Regions from separate parts of the Arthrobacter sp. 01T419 genome, predicted to be linked through region 2. Evidence: riboswitches for the same ligand, from Rfam matches in the RefSeq annotation. Region 2 holds a riboswitch; the other holds the start of a gene.
What was found. Region 2 has a riboswitch for cyclic di-AMP ahead of AC1DLO_RS14845 (aggregation-promoting factor C-terminal-like domain-containing protein). Riboswitches for the same ligand answer to the same signal wherever they lie in the genome.

Region 1 (3,993 bases), on a different contig from region 2:
GTCCGTAGTCAAGACCCCGCTCTCGCTGCGGAGCACGGCCTTGGCCCCCGGCGGTATCAGGCCGCCGGTGACGATGGGACTCGCCTGGTGTGGGGCCAGCCGGTGGCCCGGCTCGGCCAGGATCCAAGGGCCGCCGCCATTGACAGCCCAGCCATCCATCGCCGAAGACGCGTAGTGCGGCAGGTCCTGCAGGGCGTGGACATCTTCGGCCAGCGTCCTGCCGACCGCGTCTTTCAGGGCAACGGGTGCGGCGGGAATGGGCGTGGCACAGTCGAAGGCAAGCTGCCGGGCTTCCGCCCACAAGTGGTCAGCGTGCGGGACATGCTCAACGTTCGGGCCCGGTTCGGTCACGGAGGGAGGGTGCTGGTTCTCGGCGCCCAGTTCCTCTCCGCCCTGGTTCTCGGCGCCCTGTTTGGGGGCATCGGTCATCCGGCGTCGGTTCCCGGGTTCGTATAGTCCTTGGCGAGTGTGCGTGCCAGGCCCATCGCCGCATCCATCGACGCGGTTTCGCTCGCTTGGCCCGAACCCGCTGCAAGTCCGGCAGCGAAGCCGGCAATGAAGGTGGTCAAAGGAGCGGCCGGGCGAACGACTGAATGCGCCGCGACGCCGGCCAAGGACAGGATCTCATTGATGTCGATTTCGACGCCTTCAAGCTCAAATGCTTGCATCAGGCTCCTGCACCACTCCTCAAGCGTTTCTTCCTGGGTCTTCACGATCCGCCTCCACAGTCCGGTACAGCTTTTGTCACGGCAGGTCGCCGTCCACTCCAAGCGCCGCGGCATCGTCCCAGGTATCCACATCATCGGTGGAGCCAGCAGGAACAGGTACGGCCAGCAGATCAAGCCTAGCAAGCAGGCGGAACACCGCGGCGTTGGCCAGGCCACCCTGTTTTGCCGCGGCCAGCACTTCCCGTTGCAAAGCGGAGAGCCGGTAGATTCCGAGCAGCGGCTGTTTCCGCCCATCGGCGGACACGGCCATGGCTCCTTCCGCGTTCTGGCGACCGGCAAGTTCCCGGAGGAGAACCGGAACAGCCGCGCCGGCGAGGGGCATATCGCACGCCATGACGAGGATCCAGGGCGCGTGCTTCGTGGACGGGCTCTGGCGGTCTTGCGCCTCTAGCGCGGCGAGTCCGGCTTCGATCGCTGCTGCCGGTCCGGCGAACGGCGGGTCCTCGCGGGCGGTCAATGTGCCTTCCGGTAAACCGCCGGGATCCGGCCCGACGACGACGACACACCCGGCCCCGTACGCGGCCGCGAGGGCGCGATCAAGGAGCGTAGCGCCGTCGTACGTCAACTGGGCTTTTGGCACGCCACCGAGGCGGGAGGACTTGCCACCCGCCAAGATCACCGCATCAAAGTCCACCAGCCCAGATTACCCGGGAAGCAGTCTCAGTTCCGGTTCAGGCCGCCGATTCGGGCAAGAGGAAGGGATCCCATGCGGGCGCAGGTTTCTCAAGCTCCTTGATCTGCCAGATAGTCCCGGTGGGCGCCGCCGGAGTGAACCTCAGTTTCCAGCCCATCTCGGCCGGTGTGTGGTCACTCTTGGCGTTGTTGCAGCGTAGGCACGCCGCCACCAGGTTTTCCCAGGAATCCGCGCCGCCCCTGGATTTGGGGTGGACGTGGTCAATAGTGTGGGCTGCTTTCCCGCAGTAGGCGCAACGGTGACCGTCGCGGCGCAAGACGCCGCGACGTGTAACCGCCGTGATCGTGTTGTACCTCGGCCGGATGTAGCGATTGAGCAGAATCACGGAGGGACGTCCGAGAATCTCCTGTGGCCCGACGACAGGCTCGTCGCCTTCGGCCACTACGCTCGCTTTTCCGGTGAGCACAAGGACCAGCGCCCGGCGGAAGGTGACTACCGCCAGCGGTTCATATCCAGCATTCAGAACGAGTGTGCGCATGCACGTACCTCTTCACGGCCGCACCCGTCAGGGGCGCGAGGGCCGGCTGCCCTCTGCATGTACGGGCTGTGGATCGACACCACAAGAGTAAACACGGAGAGGCCAGATCAACGAATCCGTGGGTGGGTTCAGGCGCTGTGTCGGGCAAAGTTCATGTGCCGGACATGTGGCGGGAACCTCCAAACGCCCAAGGACAGCACGCCCGGACTCGCCCCGGCAGACCCCTGGGGACGTGATGTAGGGCGACGTGAGGTAGCACATGCTGGTTAAAACAGAACATCCCCGCGGGCTGACCAGCGGGGATGTTCCAGTAAGACTATTCAGACGAAGCTATTAGCCACCAACGCGGATGAAGACCGGGCCGGAGCCGATGTTGACGCTGTACAGGGCAGTGGTGCCACCGTTCCAGCCGCCGTGGACCGCCATGCCATTCCCGACGTAAACGGCGATGTGAGCCATGCCCATGCCACCGTTCTGGTAGTAAACCAAGTCACCCGGCTGCGCTTCAGCAGCGCTGACCGTGCGGCCAAGGGAGAGGTAGTCTGCCGGCCAGCCGTGGAAGTTGATGCCAACGGCAGCCAGGGAGTTCGAAGCCAGGGCGGTGCAGTCCTGGGCAACGCCGAGCTGTGCGTAAGCTGCGGCAGCAATTGCCGCGCCCTTGCCGCTGGCAACCTTCGTGGCGGGGGATACAGCTGCGGAAACAGAAAGCGTTGCGGTGCCCGCAGCGGTTCCGGCCTTGGGAGCGGCGACAGCTTCCTGGACGGCAACCGGAGCTTCGACAACCGGAGCAGCTTCAGTGGAAACCACCGGGCGCTCGTACTTGATGGCGACCGAGGAATCGGCCGCAATGCTGGCTTGGGCGATGGACTGGACTTCCAGGGTGGAGGTCGCAGTGGACTCGCGGGGAACGTTGGTTTCGGCAGCGTTGGCTGCGATACCGCTAGTGAGGACCAGTCCGGACGCAGCAGCGATAACTGCTGCCTGACGGCCCACGCCACCGGCATTGCTGCCGACGGTCTTAGCGATGACGGCAAGCGAGTTGGTCTTGGTGACCGCGGCGCGGTGGCGCGCAAGAGTAGAGCGTGAAGACACGTTAAAAGGCCTCTCCCTATGCCCGCGAGGTAAGCTGTCGGATTCGGATGGGAGTCATCCGGCCGCAATGCTTCCCGTGGGAAACAAGTGCGACTTAACCCCAAGGCCATCGGTGAAGATGACCAAAAGTGGGTCCCCCGCCTCTGCCAGACGATGTTTTGCGAACGGAACCTCGGGCAGTGGCAGAGCTAGGCAATCCACCCGAGTGCATCAACTCTCTAAAAGTTGATGCGAGTTAGACGGTACATGAGTTTTGGCTGAATGTCACATTCAGGTCACGGAGCGTGACAAGCATGCGAGAGACGGCCATCGGATTGGCTTACAGCCAGCCCAAGGGATCAACGACATCGCCGTTGACCATGACTTCAAAATGGAGGTGGCAGCCGGTCGAGGCGCCAGTTGTGCCGCTCAATGCGATGACGTCGCCACGGTTGACCGTTTGGCCCACCTGGACGTTGAACGAGGACAAGTGGTTATACGTGGTTTCCAGGCCGTTGCCGTGGTCCACCACAATGCGGTTTCCACCGCCATATGGGTGCCAGCCCGCGAAAGTAACCTTGCCGGCGGCAGCCGCATGCACCTGGGTGCCACATTGGGCCACGAAGTCCTGGCCGCGGTGGAACTCCCCCAGGCCTCCCGTAATGGGGTTCACGCGGTAACCGAACGGCGAGGCCGTAGTCAGAGTGTCCAACGGAGCCCCGAGGGTCCCTTTGGAGGACGACGTCTTGATGCTGCCGACGGACTGCGCGCTCAAGAGCTGCTTGAGCTTGCTATCAGGATCCGCCGTGGTGGATACCGCAGCGCGGCTGAAATCGATCGTGGCACTGGCCGCAGCCGGAATCTCGGGCTGCGTCCCCGTCAAAGCGGCCGAAGCCTGATTCGATTCCGCAGTGGCCGTCAATGCGCCCGTACCAGGCATCGCAACCGTCAGGATGAGGCCCGTGGCGGCGAGGGCGACACCAGCCTTCTGTCCCGCACCGCTCGCGGCGGCGAAATCGGCC
Region 2 (3,965 bases):
TTGCTGTGTGCGGGCTGTGTCGAACGGCAGGCCTTCCTGTGACCTCCCGCGGTGTTGTGACAGATTCTGCTGGATCATTCGCTGCCATCGAGCGCCAGGCCCCGTGATCGTGCGGATCGCCCGGCTGGACTGAGGAGTGATCCAGCAGAATCCGACGCCGCCCCCGCCGAAACCCGCGCCCAGTGCCCCATCCGGCCCCGGGAACAAAGCCGCCATTGCGCGTCGGGCGTCCGGTGCCGTTGTACCGTGCAGTTGGTCAGGTGGCTAGGCTGAGACTCACAGGGTGCTCACAGCATCGGCAAAGCACCGGCAAACCGGCAGAATGGAGAGTTGTCCCATGGCATCCTCGCACTCCATGACCAACAACCTTCCCCAGCTCAGCCACCCGGACGGTTCCCCCATCCGCGCCCTTGTGGTGGACGACGAACCCAGCCTCGCCGAGCTCATGAGCATGGGCCTCCGCATGGCGGGTTGGTCCGTAGCCGTGGCGGGCGACGGTCCCGCAGCGGTAAAGCTCGCCAAGGATTTCCGGCCGGATGTCCTGGTGCTGGATGTGATGCTTCCAGGGTTCGACGGCGTTGAGCTGTTGGGCAGGATCCGCGCCTTTGCCCCTGAGGTGCCTGCGCTCTTCCTCACCGCGAAGGACGACGTCCAGGACCGCATCGTCGGGTTGGCCGCCGGCGGGGACGACTACGTCACCAAGCCGTTCAGCATGGAAGAAGTCCTGCTGCGCCTGCACCGCCTGGTCCAGCGTTCCGGCGTGGCCGCGATGGACACGGCCGAACTGGTTGTGGGCGACCTGACCCTGAACGTAGACACCCGCGAAGTCACCCGCGGGGGCGAAGACATCCAGCTCACGGCAACCCAATTCGAACTCCTGCGCTACCTCATGGAGAATCCCAAGCGCGTGGTCAGCAAGGCCCAGATCCTGGACCGCGTGTGGGACTACGATTTTGGCGGGCAAGCCAACATCGTGGAGCTCTACATCTCATACCTGCGCAAGAAAATCGAAGCCAACCACCCGCCCATGATCCACACGGTGCGCGGGGCCGGCTACGTCATCAAGCCCGCCGAATAGCCCGGGGCGCCGAATGTCCGCACTCTCGGGTATCCCTCGCCAAACGGATCACCAGTGGTTCAATCCATCAACCTGGCACCTGCGCACACGCCTGATCCTGGTCTCCATGGCCCTCCTCGTGGCCATCTGTGGAGCCGTGGGCGTCGTCAGCTACGCCTCCATGGACCTGTTTCTCACGAAGCAGCTCGACGAGCAATTGATGCAGGCCTCCCATGGCCGCCCGCCCATAGGTGATCCAAATGGACGCTCGGATCCTTTGGATGCCCGGGGTCAGAGCATCGGCACGCTGAATGCCCGCATTCTTGGCGGGCAAGTGAGCAGCGCTGGATTCTTGTCCCCGGACGCCACACGTACGAACTTGTCACCCAACGATGCCGCGGTGCTGTTGGCGCTGCCCCACGATGGACGTCCGGTTGATCGGAGCCTTTCCAAGGGCGGCTACCGATTGGTGGCCACCGCAACCCCCTACGGCGATGTGATCATCACTGGCCTGCCACTCGCCTCAAAAGAGGATACCGAGGCCTCGCTCGTGTGGACCATGGTGCTGGTGTCCTTGGGCGGACTGGTGCTGATTGGACTCGCGGGAACTGTGTTGATCCGCCGCACCATGCGCCCACTAGAGCAACTCTCCGACGTTGCCACGAAGGTGTCGAAGCTTCCGCTCGACGCCGGTGAGGTGGCGCTCGCGGTGCGCGTTCCGGCGTCGGCGGCCCACCCGGGTACAGAGGTGGGAAGCGTCGGCCATGCTTTGAACCTGATGCTGGACAATGTTTCCAGCGCCCTCGAGGCACGCCAGCTGAGCGAAACCAAGGTGCGCCAGTTCGTGGCCGATGCCTCGCACGAGCTCCGGACTCCGCTGACGGCGATCCGCGGCTACACCGAGCTGTTGCGCATGACGGAGAAGTTCACCGAGGACGGCCGCAAGTCCCTGGGCCGGGTCCAGAGCCAGTCCGAGCGAATGACCACCCTCGTGGAGGACCTCCTGTTGTTGGCGCGGTTGGACGAAGGCAAGGCACCGGAGTTCACCGACGTGGACCTCACACAGTTGGTGATAGAGACCGTCAGTGACGAGAAAGTCATGGCCCCCGAGCACATCTGGCAGCTCAAGCTCCCGGATGAGCCCCTCACGGTCCGCGGAGACACCACGCAACTCCACCAAGTCCTGGCCAATCTGCTCTCCAATGCCCGTAAACACACAGAGGCGGGCACCACGGTGGTCACGGGAGTCATGCGCTCGGCCGATGGCAGCGCCGTGGTCACAGTGACCGACAACGGTCCCGGCATTCCGCCTGAATTCCAAGGCAGGATCTTCTCCCGCTTTGCCCGCGCCGACGCCGCGCGTTCCGGTTCCGAGGGCACGTCCGGGCTCGGCTTGTCGATCGTTGAGTCCATTGTCCAGGCCCATGGCGGCACTGTTGAGGTAGTCTCGCGTCCGGGCCGGACGGAGTTTGCCGTGCGCCTTCCGGCGCTCAGGACCGCCACGGCCTGAAGACCATCCGGAAGATCACGACGCCGGAGCGCGGCGAGCGCAAGTCGGCGCACCGGCGTCGTGATCTCCGTTACCTAAATGTGACTTAAGCGGGGACCTCCTGTACCGTCGAATAGGTGCGCAGGGTATCCCCGGCCACCGCCGGGTAGGCGCCGAGCTCTGCCACTGCCCGGTGCCCGAACACTCCAGGCAGAGACGGGGGACCCAGGTCTCCGGGCAAGCGCTCATGTTGAGCCGGCCCTAGGGGTGAAGCCGTACCGCCACGATTCTCAGTGGCCACGGCCGGATGACCTCATCCGAATCCGACAGCTAACTCCGCAGGCGTTGAGAGGCAATCACCATGTCTGGTTCCAAGAATCAGTCGCGCCCTGTTGCGCGCCACCGCGGCGAACCTGCCCGGACAAACAAGTCACGTTCCACCCTGAGGCGAGCAGCCGCAAACCTCGGCCCCAGCCAGCGCATGGCCGTTGTTGCCGGCGTTGTTGCTGTGTTCCTCGGGGCAGGCGCAGCCAGCCAGGCCGCCGGACAGGCCATCAGCGCCCAGGACCTGAGCCGGGCGTCCGAATCGCGCACCGTCGCAGAGCACAACGCGACCCCGTCCGCCACCGCCACGCCATCGGCGAGCGCAAGTGCCAGCGCAAGTGCCAAGCCGAGCACCGCGCCGACTCAGGCACCTGCTCCCGCTCCGGCCGCCGTCGTTCCCCAGGCCGCCGCACCGGCAGCGCCGGTGGCACCCGCCGCTCCCGCAGCTCCGGTCGCCGTCGATGACCCCGCCGGCGCCCAGGCCTACGCCGCGAGCATGCTTTCTTCCTACGGTTGGGGCCAGGGCGAAATGTCTGCCTTGATCACCTTGTGGAACAAGGAATCCGATTGGCGGACCACTGCCACCAACGCATCGAGCGGCGCTTACGGCATTGTGCAGTCGTTGCCCGGCGAAAAGATGGCCTCGGAAGGCGCCGATTGGCAGACCAACTACCAGACCCAGATCCGCTGGGGCCTGAACTACATCAAGCAACGCTACGGATCCCCGTCCGCGGCTTGGGCCTTCCACTTGGCCCACAACTGGTACTAGACGCACCAAGCACTCAAGAGGTCCGTCCCGTCAGGGGCGGACTTCCGCGTCCTTAATCGGCTCAGTCCTTTGGGGGACTGCTGTCGCTTGTCGGCGGCATGTCTGAGATCTGTGCCAGCATCCGCTCTCTGGGAGCTGCCCGTGACCACGGGCCCTCAGGAAGCTAGGAGACGAAGGACAGGAATCCCAAGTAGATCGGCATGTCCACACCCGCGTGGAAAAGGGACGAGGGAACAATGCTGCCCGAGCTGCGCGTGAGATAGCCGCCGATCAGACCGAGCGGGAAGGCGAACAGCACGATGAAGAGGATGGCGGAGGACGTGTAG

Region 1: it holds a riboswitch for cyclic di-AMP, as region 2 does, so the genes downstream of both, AC1DLO_RS12015 (NlpC/P60 family protein) here and AC1DLO_RS14845 (aggregation-promoting factor C-terminal-like domain-containing protein) in region 2, are expected to answer to the same signal.

The regions. Positions count from the first base shown of each region.
Region 1 is NZ_JBFTQF010000006.1:146,994-150,986, reverse strand. It holds gene AC1DLO_RS12035 (molybdopterin molybdotransferase MoeA) at 1-429, opposite strand, end outside; gene AC1DLO_RS12030 (DUF6457 domain-containing protein) at 426-713, opposite strand; gene mobA (molybdenum cofactor guanylyltransferase) at 745-1,362, opposite strand; gene AC1DLO_RS12020 (HNH endonuclease) at 1,400-1,900, opposite strand; gene AC1DLO_RS12015 (NlpC/P60 family protein) at 2,234-2,992, opposite strand; cyclic di-AMP (ydaO/yuaA leader) riboswitch at 2,998-3,165, opposite strand; gene AC1DLO_RS12010 (M23 family metallopeptidase) at 3,312-3,993, opposite strand, start outside.
Region 2 is NZ_JBFTQF010000009.1:175,623-179,587, reverse strand. It holds gene AC1DLO_RS14855 (response regulator transcription factor) at 338-1,078, shown strand; gene AC1DLO_RS14850 (sensor histidine kinase) at 1,092-2,567, shown strand; cyclic di-AMP (ydaO/yuaA leader) riboswitch at 2,731-2,905, shown strand; gene AC1DLO_RS14845 (aggregation-promoting factor C-terminal-like domain-containing protein) at 2,908-3,639, shown strand; gene AC1DLO_RS14840 (CPBP family intramembrane glutamic endopeptidase) at 3,803-3,965, opposite strand, start outside.